Regions from separate parts of the Brevibacillus sp. SIMBA_040 genome, predicted to be linked through region 3. Evidence: riboswitches for the same ligand, from Rfam matches in the RefSeq annotation. Region 3 holds a riboswitch; each other region holds the start of a gene.

Region 1 (4,171 bases), on a different contig from region 3:
AGGTGAAGGCCACCTGTTACATAAATCCAGACACCCAGTGTCAAAATGGCAGCGAGCCACGGACTAAACAAGTGCACACCTGCCTGGTGCACACCCCATAGCAAAAGTCCGATTACTACGCCGACAGCCGGGTACCAGTTGACGCTCTTTTTCCAGGCAGCTTCAGAGGGTCGCAGCCATGGAACCGGAATCCGGGTAAAAAAGGAGATGGCGTGAAAAAAAGCATTCATCCCTTGATCCTCCACGGTATTCCAGACAAGACGGCATAGACGACATCCGCTTGACGAGCACTCATCTGGTTGACATCCCCGAGCACATCGGCGAACCATCTTCCCAGCCGATTCATGGCGACACCGCCAAGCCCTACCTCGCTAGTGACAGCAATCACCGTTTGGCTGGATGCCTGAACCTGCCTGAGCCAAGCTTCCGCCTCCTGCAAGAGAGCCGCTGTGTGCTGCTCGCTGCGCCATTTTGCTTCCTCAATATTCATTAACAGATTGCTGACCCACGTGGAGAGGCAGTCAATCAATACGACATCATAATCAGCACTTGCGTCTGCATATTCAGATAGGCGCTCGCCTACCTCCATACAGCCCCAGTCGCTTGGACGGCGCTTTTTGTGCAGCTCGATTCTGGCACGCATTTCGTCATCCCAAGCCTGACCTGTTGCTACATACAGAACACGCTTGCCCGAAGCCTGCGCCAGCTCCTCTGCAAAACGGCTTTTTCCCGAACGGACACCGCCTGTTACTACAATCAGACTCAAGCGTGTCCACTTCCTTCCGCCGCGACCTCGCACAGAGCAGCAATCAGTCTTTCGTTTTCTTCTCGGCTGCGGACTGCGATACGCACATCATGCTCAGTCAACCCCGGATACATGGCACAGCTGCGAATCAGGATTCTTCTTTTGCCGAGCCGCGCTTGCAATTGCTCTGCAGGCAAATGCTTCGGTGAACGAAGCAAAAGAAAGTTCGCTTCACCAGGCCATACCTTCCACCCTAGCTCATGCGTAATTGCTTCTGACAGATACGCTCTCTCTTTGGCAACCAGCTGGCGTGTTTTTTCCTCGTACTCATGCTCCTTTAAGCATAGCTCACCTGCAAGCAAAGCCAACGAATTGACGCTCCAGCTCACCTGCTTCTCACGCATCTGCTCGATCACGTCTGGATGGGCGATGGCATAGCCGAGGCGCAGGCCTGGAATCGCGTACATTTTCGTCATCGAGCGCATCAGGATGACCCTCGGATACTGCTCCAACTGTGTCGCTAGCGTAAATTGCCGCTCCGTTGCGACAAAATCGAGAAACGCCTCATCTACAATCAGCCAAGTGTTTGTCTCAGTGGACCACTGCGCGATTTGCACAAGCTCCTCCGGCTCATACAAAATCCCCGTCGGATTGTTCGGCGACCCGATAAACACCAGATCCGCCTTCTCAAGCAGACGATGCAGCTCTTCGTGGTCCGGCTTGTAGCCATTTTCCTCTTTTCCATAGCAACCGATCACACGCGCGCCAAACTGCTTGGAAAGTTGCTCATATTCCGAAAAGCAAGGATACACAACACCGACAGTTTGCGGCTTGAGTCCCAATATTGCCAAAGCCATCGCCTCTGCTGCTCCATTCGCGGGCAAAAGCCACTCCTCACCCAGTCCAAGATGCAAAGCAAGGGCCCCGCGAAAGGAACGATGTCCCGGATCTGGATAACGGACGATCGCAGACAGCGAAGCCAACAGCGTCTCCGTCACGCTAACTGGCATTCCCAGCGGATTAATATTGGCACTGTAATCGAGGAAATCTCCTGGGGCTACACCAAAGCGCTGGGCTGCCGACAGTAAATCGCCGCCGTGTCCGTAGGTTTCGAGAATACCCATTAAAATTCAACCCCCAGCACAGCTGGAATCCCCTCATCGTAGTAATGCTTGACCGGCTTCATTTCGGTAACCAAATCGGCCATGTCCATGATCTCTTGTTTGGCACTGCGTCCTGTGATTACGAGGTGAATGTGACTCGGACGACCCTGGATCGTCTCCAGTACGTCTGATAGTGGCAGCACATCATCGATTGGAAAACGATCAATCGCCAGCGCATTGTTCAACTCATCCAAAATGACTACGTCGTACTCGCCGCCCATCAGCTTTTCACGCGCAAAGCTCCACGCTTCCTGCAAAGCTGCCCGATGCTCTTCCGGAGTCTTTGTCCAAGTAAAGCCAACTCCCTTTTGCACGATCTCGATCCCGAGCCGATCAAAAATGATCTTTTCTCCATACGTCCGTTCTGGTGATTTAATGAACTGAATCATCAATACTTTTTTTCCACGGCCGGTCGCTCGTACAGCCAGCCCGATAGCTGCTGTCGTTTTCCCCTTGCCGTCACCTGTATAAACCAAAAGCAAGCCCCGCTTTTTGTCTTGCTGACTCATCAAAGCCACCCCCTCATCGAAATAAAAAAACGCCTTGTTCTCCTCTTATCGTGTAAGGAAAACAAAGCGTGTGGATAGCATACTTCACCGATCCTCACCTCTTCCTTTAACCCGAAGGAATGCAGTGCAAAAACAAGAACAGGCAGGTCTCCTGGCTTGAGGATCATCGCTATTCTTCTCCTTCCCGCTCCCTTGTGGGCAGTGGATGGCGCCGTTGCCATGAAGAATAGCTACTCTCTTACAGTGGCGGGACCGCGTTGGTTTTTCACCAATCTTCCCTTTTAACCCTGCTACCGGGAAAAGCTTTTTCGCAGTAACAAGGACCTGTTTGTATCGTATTCAATTCATTTTTCATTCTATGACAAGCACTTGTTTTAATAATAGCAAATGCTGGTCGGGATTCAAGCAAAAGCTGAGAAACAAACAAAACTGGAGTGTAAAGACACGCCTCTCTATCCGAAAATCATCATATTGCAGAAAATTAAATAAAATTACAATTTACTAAAAACTATTTTTCGGCTACCATATTGCCAAAGCCATCCAAAGGAGGTGAATTTTTTGATATCTCCCCCAATCCCGAAACTAACTGATCATGTCCTACCCAGCACACTTCCGGTAAAAGAATGCGGCGAGGCAATGGTCCCGCTCTCTACCCTATCAGCAAGAATCTCCGTTTATCCAGCTTACTATCGCCTGGGGTATGCGGGGACAACACCAGAAGCGTACTTGCGAAAGGAAGCTGCCCGAAGACTCGCTTCCGCTGCCGAACAGCTGCCCAGCGGCTATGAGTTGGTCATACTGGACGGGTGGCGTTCCTTTGAGGTACAGGCATCCCTATATGAAGGATTTCGTCAATCACTGCTCTTGAAGGGCTGGCAAGAGGGCGCTGCACTCGCCGAAGAGCTGCGCAAGTTTGTCGCCCTGCCCACAACTGACATTACCAAGCCGTCTCCTCATCTCTCGGGAGGAGCTGTAGATCTGACTATTGCCGGACCAGATGGCTGGCTGGATATGGGTACGGACTTCGACGATTTCACAGAAGCTGCTGCGACCAGGCATTACGAAGAGCTTTCGCAGCCGACCGAAAATGAAATCGTGATCCGCGACAATCGTCGTCTGCTTTACCATCTCATGACTAGCGCAGGCTTTGTCAACTATGCAAAAGAATGGTGGCATTTTGAATACGGCACCCGCAGCTGGGGACAGCAAACGCACCAAAGACCAATTTATGGCGGCATCTTGTCCATGGAAAAAATAATGGTTGAATAAATAGAATTTTTACAATATATTAAAAAATAATTAAATATAATATATTTGGGGGTCGAATTCATTGAAGCGTAGCTGGTCTTATTTATTCACTACCCTTCTGCTAATCCTCACCATGGTGACGGCAGCTTGTAGCAGTACGCCAGCAAGTCAATCCCAAGGCGAAACAAAGCCGGCGGAGAACAAACCGGCAGAGCCCGCACAGGCAAAATCGACAACTCCTGCTGACACCCTGTTCGTAGGGATGACTGCCGACCAAGGCACACTGGATCCCGCCGTCACCTTTGACAACAGTGCCTGGAAAATCACCTACCCTACCTACCAGCGTCTCGTAGAGTACGATGGCGGCACCACAGAAGTAAAGCCTGGCTTGGCAAAAGAATGGAAGGTAAGCGAGGACGGCCTCAGCTGGACGTTCACCCTTACCGAAGGAAACACCTTTGCTGACGGAACACCTGTAACGGCTGAAGCAGTCAAATTCACCTTTG
Region 2 (4,171 bases), on a different contig from region 3:
TCGAAGCTGCATGATTTTTTGACGAAGCAAGAGCTGGACGCGGTGCTCATCACCTCTCCCAAGCATGTATATTATTTGACAGGCTTTTTTACAGATCCACATGAGCGCTTTTTGGGCTTGGTCCTTCCTGTGCAGGGCGAACCAGCCTTGATCGTACCAGCACTTGATCGTCAGGCAGCGTCGGAGGCTTCATCCGTCCAAAACATCTACACACATACAGATACGCAAAATCCGTACGAAGTATTAAAACAAACACTGCCAAGCGGTTTGTCTAAGCTCGGTATCGAAAAAAGTCATATGACAGTCGAGCGATTTGAAGCGATGGGACAAGTTGTCTCTGCTACTAGCTTTGTAGACGTGGAAGCACCGCTTCGCGAAATGCGCTTGATCAAATCCGCTGACGAGGTTGAGCGGATGAAGCACGCTGTTGTGCTCGTTGAAAAAGCACTGACAGAGACGCTGAAAACCGTGAAGATCGGCATGACCGAAATGGAGATTGTCGCTGACCTGGAATACCAGATGAAGCGTGTAGGAGCAGAGGGTCCTTCCTTCTCCACAATGGTTTTGGCTGGGGAAAAATCAGCTTTGCCACATGGAAATCCTGGAACGCGCGAGATTCAAGCAGGGGATCTGCTCCTGTTTGATATCGGGGTAGAAGCTGATGGGTACGTCTCTGATATTACCCGTACATTCGCAGTTGGTGAAATTAGCGAACAGCTTCACGAAATTTACGAAACGGTATTGGCAGCCAATGAAGCAGCGATTGCCGAAGTTCGCCCGGGCGTAACCTTTGCGCATATCGACAAAACCGCACGCAATGTCATCGCGGCAAAAGGCTATGGGGAGTACTTTATTCACCGTCTGGGACATGGACTCGGCATGGATGTCCACGAGTATCCTTCTGTGCATGAGCAAAATGAGGAGATACTTCGCCCAGGGATGGTTTTCACTATCGAGCCAGGAATTTATTTGCCAGGCGTAGGCGGCGTCCGTATCGAGGATGATGTGGTCGTAACCGAGACAGGGGTAGAAGTATTGTCGAGCTTCCCGAAAAAATTGACTGTAATCGGTTAAATTGCACGAAATAAACAACTTCATAAGCATTTCATGGTGCTGACTGGACGTATCTAATACGTCCCCTCAGCTTAATAGGGAAGACCGGTGAAAAACCGGCGCGGTCCCGCCACTGTAACGAGGAGTACCTAGCCAAGACCCACTGTTTCGTCTTATTGGAATGGGAAGGAGGCTAGTGTGCGACGATTCGTAAGCCAGGAGACCTGCCATGAAATCAGATACAATCGACCCACGAGGATGGGGCAGATGTGGAATTTAGGCATAATTCTAGAACTAGGCACAAAAAGCCAGATCTATAGCTGTGTCCACGTTTGTCAAGCACCTCCCGATTGAGAAAAAAGGGGGGTGCTTTTTTGTGCGGAAAAGGGGGTTGAAGAAAAGAATTGCAAAAGCATTAACGCACGCGTATAGTGATAAAAGTAAATAAAACGTAATGATTACGATTCGCAAAAATTAATTATCATTTCAAATCCATAAAGAGGGGTTAAGCAAACATGAAAAAAGTTTTACAAGGATTTTGGATTGCAGCAGTAATGGCGCTGGTACTCATTGTTTCGGCTTGCGGTTCTGCTGCACCAAGCACGACTGAGTCGAAAACGGGAACAGAGCAGGCTGCTAAAACGGAAACGAAGACCGAGCAGCCTGCTGGCAATAAGTCTGTCACTATCACGACAAACGGCATTGAAATGACCTATCCAGAAGCGCCAAAACGTGCGGTTACCTTAAACCAACACGTGACGGAAATCATGCTTGCACTGGGTCTTGCAGATAAAATGGTAGGAACAGCATATTTGGACGATCAGATTTTGCCTGAGCTCAAGGAAGCGTACGACAAGGTACCAGTGTTGGCCGATAAATATCCAAACAAAGAAGTGCTGATGGCAGCAAACCCTGATTTTGTCTACTCTGGCTGGAAGAGTGGTTTTGGTGATAAAGGAGTAGGCTCTATGGAGGATTTGGACAAGGCTGGAATCAAATCGTACCTGCAAGAGTCATCCAATAAGCCAGGCCCAACCGTAGAAGATGTCTTTGCAGATATTCAAAACATCGGTAAGATTTTCCGTGTTGAGGATAAAGCCAATGAATTGATTGGAAAAATGAAGCAGGAAATGGATCAAACAGTGAGTAAAATCGGTTCTGTGGACAAGCCGTTGCAGGTTTTTGTATATGATAGCGGAGAAGATAACCCCTTTACAGCAGCGAACAATTACATGACATCCCTGATTAAAATGGCAGGCGGTAAAAACGTATTTGATGATATTCAAAAGGGTTGGGCAGAAGTTAGTTGGGAAGAGGTTGTCAATCGCAAGCCTGACGTGATTGTAGTCGTGGACTACGGGGACAAAACGGTAGATCAGAAAAAGAACCTTTTGCTGACGAAGCGCGAGCTGGCAGATATTCCAGCCATTCAAAATAAAAGATTGATCGTCTTGCCACTGTCCGCAGCATCAGAGGGAGTTCGCGCACCGATTGCACTGAAAATCCTGGGAGAAGGGCTCTACCCGGACAAATTTAAATAAAGAGTTCTACTAGAGGAGGGAATGACTCTGCATCGGATCAAAATGCCTCTCATTATCATCAGCCTGCTAGTCGGGCTGGTGCTTTCCATCACGATCGCTGTCACCTTGGGCTCTGTAGATATCAAGCCTGCGACGGTATGGAAAATTGCCTTGTCGCAAGTTCCGGGAGTGGGTCAGTGGATTCCCATTGATTGGTCAAAGGGTGAGCAAACGATCATCTGGGATATTCGTTTTCCAAGAGTACTGCTAGGGGCAATTGTAGGAGCAGGCCTTTCGGTAGTAGGTGTAGCTATTCAGTCTCTTGTACGAAACTCACTAGCAGACCCGTACATACTGGGAGTTTCTTCGGGTGCTTCGGTTGGCGCCACACTGGTTATTCTCTTCGGAGCCTTCAGCATGTTTGGGCAATTCGCCCTGTCACTTGGAGCCTTTGCAGGTGCGCTTTTGTCTATCCTGTTGATCTTTTCCCTATCGCGGATCGGTGGACAAAACTCGACAGTACGTTTGCTTATGTCGGGGATCGCGATCTCGGCCATTCTGTCAGCAGTTACCAGCCTGATCATCTTTTCCGCACCGAATGAGCACGGTATTCGGTCCGTTCTGTTCTGGATGAGTGGTAGCCTGGCGGGAGGAAAATGGGAATACCTCACAATTCCGACGTTAGTCGTGCTGATCTGCCTGTTTGTATTGATGGCGCAATATCGCTCGCTCAATGCGATGCTGATGGGGGAAGAGTCTGCGGGAACACTCGGTGTCAATACGGTCCAATTCCGCAAGCAGCTTTTGATGATCACAGCTTTGCTGACTGGGGTGATCGTTGCGATTAGTGGAGCCATCGGGTTCGTGGGGTTGATGATGCCGCATATCGTGCGAGTAGTCGTCGGATCGGATCATCGCCGTGTCCTGCCTGTAAGTGCTCTATTTGGAGCAATCTTTCTGATTTGGGCTGACTCCATTGCACGGCTAGCCTTTGCTCCAGAAGAGCTGCCGATTGGGATCATTACGGCTCTATGTGGCGGACCGTTTTTTATCTGGTTGATGCTGCGCAATTCATATTCCTTTGGAGGTAGCGGACGATGAAGCTGGTTGCGGATAACTTATCAGTCAATCTGGAGAAGAAAACGATCCTGTCCAACGTGGGGCTTGAGGTCGCAGCTGGTGAGTTCGTTGGACTGATCGGGCCAAATGGCAGCGGGAAATCCACACTGCTTAAAAGCATCTATCGTACGATGAAGCCTCATGCGGGGTGGATTTCGCTGGACGGAGACGATGTATATAAGCTGTCCGCCAAGGAAAATGCCCAGCGCATGGCTGTTGTCCGTCAGGAGTCTTCGATCGAATTTGATTTTACTGTGATGGAAATTGTCTTGATGGGGCGCGCACCTCACAAGCGGCTGTTTCAGCAAGACACAGAAGCAGACCACGACATTTGCGAGGAAGCGCTTGTACGGGTTGGCATGGATGCCTATGCAAATCGCAGCTTTTTTAGCTTGTCAGGGGGAGAAAAGCAGCGTGTATTGATTGCCCGCGCGCTCGTGCAGCAGGCTAAATTTCTCGTCCTGGACGAACCGACTAAT
Region 3 (4,171 bases):
ATTCCAGTTTCATCTATAGAAGACACTGATGAGTATTGGATTCGTAAATGTAGACAATTTGCCACGATGAATGCCAAGCAACTGGGTGCAATATTAGATCCTATTTTGAGTTCGGCTCACAAAAGGCTATCCGATTGGGCACAAAGTGAAATCAAGACATTTTTGTGCAGTCCATTTTTGTACAAAGCAATGGCTTCGGAAATCGAACATTGGGAGGGCTGTGCTCGACGAATTAAGGCAATGGATAGTTTTCCTCAAGTGCCGCTTACCGTTATTGGTCGCGATCCTATTCAGTCAGTACTATCATCCATTCAAGACGGTGTTCCCGCAGAAGAAGCAAACATGATCGAAACCATTTGGCAGGAATTGATTCAAGAACAGGTGGCATTGTCCAATCTAGGTACCTTCATTTTAGCGAGGCATGCTACACATTCTATTCACTTAGATCGTCCAGACGTCATTGTAGAGGCGTTAATGCCATTCCTGTCATAAGAAGGAGTTGACGAGCGTTGGAACCGCTAAAAGAAAGCGTCCAAAGGTACAGTTAACACTGACAAAGCTGGGATACCGAAATCAGGCCGTGGAGCTGCCGGAAAGCACGTGAACAGCTCAATCAGGCAGCAGAAGCAATCGGAACTGGCACAAATGACGAGAGGTAAAATGATACAGTAAAGTAAAGAAAAGGCAGGCAGTGTTCAAAAACGATAACGAACAAAACAAGAGAAGGAGAACGATTGTATGCAGACAACAGAACCACTTCATCTGGGGCAGCGAATTCACCTGATTGACGGCTTTGATTTGGGCTTGCCTGGGCGGACAGGCACTTATGTGATTGCAGAAGAGGAGCTCACTTTGATCGAAACCGGTCCAAGTCCATCTGTCCCGTATATTCGTGAAGGTCTGGCCAAGCTGGGATATTCTCTGGACCAGGTAAAATACATAATCGTCACACATATCCACTTGGATCATGCAGGTGGTGCGGGCTTGTTTTTGCAAGAGTGCCCAAATGCCAAAATCGTCGTCCATCCAAAAGGCGCGCGACATTTGGTTGATCCTAGTAGACTTATGGAGGGTGCCCGAGTGGTATACCGTGAGCAGTTCGAGTCCTTATTCGATCCGATCGTCCCTGTTCCAGAGAATCGCTTAATCGTAAAGGCAGATGGAGAGACGCTGTCGATTGGACCTGGATGTACACTGGAATTTTTGGACTCACCTGGTCACGCCAACCATCATTTCAGCATCTACGACCCAGTGAGTAACGGGATGTTTACAGGAGATACGGCAGGAGTACATTACCCGCAGCTCAAAGAAAATGGTCTGCATCTCGTTCTGCCTTCGACTTCTCCCAACCAGTTTGACCCTGACAAGATGCTACACTCAATTGCACGTTATCGCGAGCGTGGCTTGGATCGGATTTACTTTGGTCATTTTGGTATGACTGACCAGGTAGAGGATGTGTACCAGCAAGTAACAAAATGGCTACCTGTGTTTGTCGCGGAAGGGGAGGCCGTCTTGGCGGCAGGACTTGGCTACGAAGAGCTCGCTTCAAGACTTTTGAATCGGGTAGCGGATGATTTGCAAACTGCTGGTATTTCTGCCCACCACGAAGTCTTTGGCATTTTAAAGCTGGATTTGGAAGTTTGCTCGATGGGGATTATCGACTATTTACAAAAAAGACAAAAATAGTGAAACAAATGGAAAAACCAAGGACCTGTCAGGGCTTTGGTTTTCTTTTTCATTCTTTTTTTTCTGGATGAGTGCTATCATGGTGGGTGAGTCATAACCTTATTTACAATAAAATAGTCCTCATGCAAACAGGTGCCTTGTTTCTTCGTAAAAGAAACGGGGTGAAAAGGGAAGTCGGTGAAAATCCGGCGCGGTCCCGCCACTGTGAAGCGGCATTCATATGTGCCGTAAGCCAGGAGACCTGCCTGTTTGTTTATTGCGCCAGTACCTTCGCGGAAAGGGTCGGCTAGCTCAGGTGGTACCTATGACGTAGTTCATCCTGAATGCCAGCCCCTTGCTCCGTAGAGGACGCAAAGGGGCTTTTTAAGTTAGGGAAGAAAGGAAGAGTTTACAATGAAACGATCGCTGCCATTATTCATCCCTGTTTTGATAGCTTTGAGCTTGGTTGGGTGCTCGGGAGCGGGCAACAGCCAGCCAGCACCAAATGCCCAGACTCCAGCGAAGAAGGAAGCATCTCAAACGAATCCTGCCACTAGCCCTGTGAAGGAGACAACATACCCGCTAACGTTGAAAGATGCGACAGGTAAAGAAGTAACATTCCAAAAGGCTCCTGAACGAATTGTTTCTACTTCTCCGGCTGAAACCGAGATTTTATTCGCGTTGGGCTTAGATGATCGGATTGTCGGAGTCTCTGAATATGATGATTATCCAGAAGCAGCTCTTGCAAAACCAAAGGTAGGTGGGGTCGTAACGCCAAATGAGGAAGCCATCCTGTCACATAACCCGGATCTCGTTATCGGCGGCATATCGATGGAAAAGGCTGTTGCTGACAAGCTGAAATCATTGGGCATGCCTGTCTACGTAACGCACCCGAAAAAGCTGGATGATATCATGAACAATATTATTGCCATGGGTGTTATCACGAACCGGCAGGAGCAGGCAGAAAAACTGGTTGCACAAATGAAGCAGGATATTGCGGAAGTGACAGATGCCGTAAAGAACGTAAAACCGGAAGAAAAGAAAAAAGTTTACCTGGAGTTCTCCCCTGGCTGGACCGTGGGAAAGGGAGAGTTCATGGATGAGCTGATTACCCTGTCTGGAGCGATCAATGTCGCATCGGATACAGAGGGCTGGAATGCCATTAGCGAGGAAAAGATTTTGAAGGATGACCCAGATGTGATCTTGTATGCAAACGGAATCGTTGATACGGCGACGTCCAAAAAGCTAGAGGACATCATCCTTTCGCGCAAAGGCTGGGAAAAAATGAAAGCCATTCGCGATAAGCAAGTGCTTGGCATGGATCAAAATATGCTCTCTCGTCCTGGCCCACGTATTACACAGGGCTTGAAGGAAGTAGCAAAGGCGATCTATCCTGACCTGGTGAAATAAAATGAAAAGGCGTCTATTGTTATGGGGAGGAGTGGCTTGCCTCACTTTGCTGGCATCTATGGTGGTCAGCATTTCGCTCGGCTCAGCCCAGCTTCCCCTTTCAGAGGTATGGTTGATTTTGATGCATCAGCTTCCCGGGCTGGGTGACCTGATACCGGTCAGTTGGCAAGAATCCTCGGAGCAAATTGTGATGAAGATTAGGTTTCCACGTGTCATATTGGCTGTCTTGGTAGGGGCGTGTCTGTCTCTTGCGGGAGCTGGCTTTCAAGGGGTGCTGCGCAATCCGCTCGCTGATCCGTATACGATGGGCGTTGCTTCAGGATCAGCAGTCGGTGCAGCCTTTCTCATCCTTTTTGGTCTGCACATCTCCTTTTTGGGGCAGTGGAGTATTCCGGTTGTGGCCTTTCTGACGGGATTTGTCAGCTTGTGGATTGTACTTCGACTGGCGAATACACAAGGAAAGCTCCAAACAGAGACATTGCTGCTCTCTGGAGTGGTCGTACAGGCATTCCTTGGCTCGCTTGTGTCGTTTATGGTGTCTCTATCGGATAAAGCTGTAAACGAGATCGTCTTTTGGCTCATGGGAAGCTTGTCATTTCGGGGTTGGGACTTTACATATGTGTTAATGCCTTATTTGATTGTCGGCCTGATGGTTCTCGTTTCTTACGCACGCGCACTGAATTTGTTTTCTCTAGGAGAGCGGCAAGCAGCTCACTTGGGCGTCAGTGTGGAACGAACGAAGCTGGTTGTCCTGATCGTCTCTACGCTTTTGACGGCAGGTGCTGTTTCTATTGCGGGAATTGTTGGCTTTGTCGGTCTAGTCGTGCCACATCTCGTTCGGCTGATGGTAGGTCCGGATTATCGACTGCTGTTACCGATGGCGACGATTTGCGGTGGGATCTATGTCCTCTGGGCAGATACAGTGGCGAGAATGCTACTGAGTCCAACAGAAATTCCATTGGGGGTCGTTACTGCTTTTCTGGGGGCACCATTTTTCGCCTATTTGTTAAAGCAGAACAAACGGCTGGGCAGGAGGTAGGCAATGATTCAAGTCACTGGCTTAGAAAAGTCATATCATCAGACGGCGGTTCTGGCG
Region 4 (4,171 bases), on a different contig from region 3:
CTCCTGAATTTCAGCGATCAGATCAATGACTTTAAACTGATCGATCGAGTAGGCCGATTTATAGTAAAAATAGTTTTCCTGTGACAAATACGGCATTGGATAATACGTCGTCGAGTTCGCATACGTTCTCGTTTCGATATGCTCGACGATTGGCATGACGCTGGAGGTTGCATTTTGAATGTACGAAATGCTTTGGGTTGGTGCAATCGCCAGACGATATGCGTGATACAGCCCATGAGTTTGAACCTGTTGCTTCAAGTTCTCCCAGTCTTCGGTAGTCGGGATATACATGCCTTCGAAGAGCCGCTTTGCTTTTTCCGTGCGTGGCTGATAATCAGTGATTACATACTTGTTAAAGTACGTGCCCTTTGCGTATTCCGATTGCTCAAATCCATGGAATGTTGTTTCTTTCTTTTTCGCAATCATCATGCTCATTTCGAGTGAATAATAGTTCATCATCATGAAAAAAGTCCGAACAAAATCTTTTGCTTCTTCACTCTCGTACGCGATTTTGTTCTTCGCCAGATAGCCATTCAGATTCATGGCACCAAGCCCGACAGAGTGCAGCTCGCGATTTGCTTTTTGCACACCTGGTGCATTTTCTACCTTTGTCATGTCACTGACTGCTGTGATGGCTTCGATGCCTTCGTGGACGGACTCTTTAATCATTTTGCGTTCCATCACGTTTGCAATATTAAGCGATGCCAGGTTGCAGCTGATATCTCGACGAATCACGTCCATTTCTCCGTAATTCATGATCGAGGAGGTTTCCTGCAGCTGGAAAATTTCCGTGCACAGGTTGGACATCTTCACTGCCCCAATATCTTTCAAGGCGTGATCGCGGTTCGCATTTGTTTTATTCATAATGTAAGGATAGCCGGATTCCATCTGGATCATGGCGATTTTCGTCAGCATGTCCCGTGCGCTCATCACGACTTTTTTCTTGATTCGATCGTTGGCAACCAGCTCATCGTACATCTCGTCCAGATCCAGATCATCCAGATGAACTCCGTATTCCTTGTACACCGAGTATGGAGCAAACACAGTCAAAGGCTTGTTTTCCTCAGCGAGCTTGTAAAAGACGTTCGGAACGATGAGGCCAATCGACAAGGTCTTAATCCGCGACTTTTCATCGGCATTAATTTTTTTACAATCGAGGAATTCATTAATATCCCAGCCAAAAATGTTGTAGTATGCCGCTCCCGATCCTTTGCGTTGTCCCATCTGGTCCGCATAGGAGAAAGCATCCTCTAGAAGCTTGAGTACAGGCATGACCCCTTTTGCTGCACCCTCGACACCTTTGATCGGCTCGCCGCGTCCGCGAAGCTTGGACAGGTTTACAGCGACTCCACCGCCGATTTTGGACAACTGCATGCACGTTCCCAAAATAAAGTTAATCGAGTTCAACGAGTCATCCATTTCAAGCAAGAAACAGGAAACCATTTCCCCCCGTCGACTTTTTCCTGCATTCAAGAAAGTCGGAGTTGCTGGCTGCAGTCTTTGATCCATCATGGAAACCGTCAAACGTTTGGCCAGCTCGAAGTCCCCTTGGCCCAAGGAGAGTGCGACAATCGCTACCCGATCCGAGTACTGCTCCAAATACATGGATTTGTCGTTTGTTTTCAACGCATAATCTTTATAAAACTTGGAGATGGCCATATACGATGCAAATTGAAATGAAGCGTCTTTTGCCAAACGGAAGACTTCCTCTACCTGCGAAGCTGTATACGTAACGTAGACGTTTTCGTAGTAGTCATTTTCAATCAGGTAGTCCATCCGTTCTTTAATACTTGCAAAAGCCAAGGTTTTCTCCTCAACTTCTTTCATGAAATCTGCAACGGCTTCACGATCCTTTTCAAGCTGAAAAAATCCGTCTTCTCCACGCTGCATCAGTTGGTTGTTCAATTCAATATGTCGCAATTGCTGCCACCCCACTCGTAAAATGTTCCACATCTCGGCCTGTTCCCGATAATTCAAATTTAGATATTACCGGAACGCCGTAAAGATTTGCAATCGTATCTGCACTTTTGGCAAAGCTTTGACCCCAGTTGCGGTTCCCGCTTGCCGATACGCCTCGCAGCAAGGAATGATTTGTTTTTAGAAATGTCGTCACTTTTTCAGGTACTTGTCCAAATCCGGTCGTGTACGTAACCAATATGAACGGTTCATCCAATATCATCTCAGGATTAATTTCCACATGTGGCAAATCGATCTTTTGGACAAATCTGCGTACATTCCCTGTTTTTGAATCAAAAGCAATTAACATATCCCTCATCCTTTACTGCGTATGTATACTTTCTGTACAAATGAAAAACGCATCCGACGATTAAAATGTCGAATGCGCATAATGATACTTGATCATATCAATTCGCATGCGAATTGAGCGCTCGAACACTTCCCTATCTTCCGTAGGTACTACAGCGTGTCAACGGCTAGGCAGGTCTCCTGGCTCGGGATCAAACGTTCTATTACGCCTTCCCGATCTTTCCCATCTGATCAGTGGCCTTTCCTCGAATAGAACTCTCTCATTACAGTGGCGGGACCGCGTCGGATTCTAACCGACTTCCCTATTAAGTCTGCCAAATCTAGTTGGCAAACACCTCTCCGCATCAATATGTAGTTGGTAAAACTTACTTTACCTCAATATGTCGTAGTAGTCAAGCATAATGAGCAAGAGTTGCTACATTAGCGATTCTACTAGAAAATTAACGGCTGAGACGATCAATACACCTTGACCTACCCCACTTAAAAGCCCTGTTATGATTCGAATCTGATTGGTTGATTCTCGCCACTTCCCAAACTGCGTGATGCCGTCCACTAGCATCGGCACCTGCATTAGGAGGCCTACATAAAAAGGCAAGGGCACCAAAAAAAGCGCAGGTAGAAAAACGTATCCAAGCAAGATGGCCATACACCGTGCGCATAACGGAAAAGGTTTGCCGTTCAAATAAATAGAACGGGACGGCAGGCGATGACAGGGAATAAACGAGAGAAAGGCTAGTCTCTTGTCTACTTTCATGAATGACCACCGCAATCCAGGCAATCCGGCGTGTGACATTCCAAGCACGGAATGTCAGGCATACAGTCGCAGCTATTTCTCACCCTCGATTTATACCTGTTGTACATCAACAACAATAAGCCCAGGCCGCTCAGGATCAGCACAGTTCCCCACAAAAAGACTCTATTTGCGAGCAATACAATACCAGCAATTACGCAAATGATAACAGCCATAAGTAGTAGATAAAACATACCAGATACTCCTTGTGCCTTTACTATCACATAATCAAGACATATAACCGTTAGCATATCCTTTTGAGCGAGTATTTACTTAGGGCAACGCAAAAAAACCGCCCACACGCTGCAGGCGGTGTCTCGTTTGGCCCCTTACGAATTACTGAAGGGAAACCACTTTATTGATTTGGGGTAGTTCTTCGATAGCGGATACAACATTTGGTGTAATTTCTTCATCCGTTACAGAAATGAGCAAGGCATTCTTCCCCTTTTGCTCTCGGGATACATTCAGCTTGGAGATATTGATCTCGAAATCAGCCAGCTTTCTCGAAACATCGTAGATAACACCGGGATAGTCGGTATGATGCACCAAAAGTCCATGCGCCCCTGGAGGGATGCGGCAGAAGCAGTAGTTGATTTCACTAATATAAACCTCACGCCAGTCCTGTGCTACCGTATATTTATTCGCCCCTACACGAAGCACAGCGAGATGATTGGCATATTCTCCGGCACTGTTTTGAACCGGTACACGCTCACCTAGTCCGTCTAATAGTTGTTTTGTGATTTCTTCTCGATTTTCATGAGTCAGGATACTGATAGATGCTCCCGACAGATCAGGCTCCAGTCGTCTAATCAACCCTGCAAGCTCACGCAATCCAGCAAATTGGGTCATGGCGATTCCTCTCTCTCCCAGTCGATTTTTCTTACGTTAGGGAAGAATCCACTCTTCCGGTTCTTTTTTTATAGAGGAGTGGTTCTCAGAGCGGAACCACGCAGTCAGATTTTGCCCATCCTTGGTATAGTAAATGCGATAAATCGTATTTCCTTTCCCGCTCTTTTCGAATGGACTTTCATCTACCGGAACTATGGTAATGCCTTTGGCGGCGATCTCTCCACCTTGTTCCTTGATCACTTGCTGAATTGTCGTCATATGCTCTTC

What was found. A riboswitch is a leader RNA that binds a small molecule or an ion and turns the genes downstream of it on or off. The one in region 3 is predicted to bind cobalamin.
Region 1: it holds a riboswitch for cobalamin, as region 3 does, so the genes downstream of both, cobO (cob(I)yrinic acid a,c-diamide adenosyltransferase) here and SB752_RS10210 (ABC transporter substrate-binding protein) in region 3, are expected to answer to the same signal.
Region 2: it holds a riboswitch for cobalamin, as region 3 does, so the genes downstream of both, SB752_RS23640 (ABC transporter substrate-binding protein) here and SB752_RS10210 (ABC transporter substrate-binding protein) in region 3, are expected to answer to the same signal.
Region 4: it holds a riboswitch for cobalamin, as region 3 does, so the genes downstream of both, nrdI (class Ib ribonucleoside-diphosphate reductase assembly flavoprotein NrdI) here and SB752_RS10210 (ABC transporter substrate-binding protein) in region 3, are expected to answer to the same signal.

What each region holds. Positions count from the first base shown of each region.
Region 1 is NZ_JAWRXI010000019.1:16,798-20,968, forward strand. It holds gene cobS (adenosylcobinamide-GDP ribazoletransferase) at 1-230, opposite strand, end outside; gene cobU (bifunctional adenosylcobinamide kinase/adenosylcobinamide-phosphate guanylyltransferase) at 227-766, opposite strand; gene cobD (threonine-phosphate decarboxylase CobD) at 763-1,869, opposite strand; gene cobO (cob(I)yrinic acid a,c-diamide adenosyltransferase) at 1,869-2,417, opposite strand; cobalamin riboswitch at 2,542-2,760, opposite strand; gene SB752_RS25375 (M15 family metallopeptidase) at 2,976-3,686, shown strand; gene SB752_RS25380 (ABC transporter substrate-binding protein) at 3,748-4,171, shown strand, end outside.
Region 2 is NZ_JAWRXI010000016.1:68,134-72,304, forward strand. It holds gene SB752_RS23635 (M24 family metallopeptidase) at 1-1,074, shown strand, start outside; cobalamin riboswitch at 1,092-1,299, shown strand; gene SB752_RS23640 (ABC transporter substrate-binding protein) at 1,569-2,594, shown strand; gene SB752_RS23645 (FecCD family ABC transporter permease) at 2,637-3,674, shown strand; gene SB752_RS23650 (heme ABC transporter ATP-binding protein) at 3,671-4,171, shown strand, end outside.
Region 3 is NZ_JAWRXI010000005.1:89,456-93,626, forward strand. It holds gene SB752_RS10200 (alpha/beta fold hydrolase) at 1-492, shown strand, start outside; gene SB752_RS10205 (MBL fold metallo-hydrolase) at 739-1,686, shown strand; cobalamin riboswitch at 1,800-1,949, shown strand; gene SB752_RS10210 (ABC transporter substrate-binding protein) at 2,080-3,075, shown strand; gene SB752_RS10215 (FecCD family ABC transporter permease) at 3,077-4,114, shown strand; gene SB752_RS10220 (ABC transporter ATP-binding protein) at 4,118-4,171, shown strand, end outside.
Region 4 is NZ_JAWRXI010000025.1:35,112-39,282, forward strand. It holds gene nrdE (class 1b ribonucleoside-diphosphate reductase subunit alpha) at 1-1,920, opposite strand, end outside; gene nrdI (class Ib ribonucleoside-diphosphate reductase assembly flavoprotein NrdI) at 1,907-2,266, opposite strand; cobalamin riboswitch at 2,419-2,619, opposite strand; gene SB752_RS28620 (DUF2085 domain-containing protein) at 2,681-3,019, opposite strand; gene SB752_RS28625 (ACT domain-containing protein) at 3,392-3,904, opposite strand; gene SB752_RS28630 (hypothetical protein) at 3,941-4,171, opposite strand, start outside.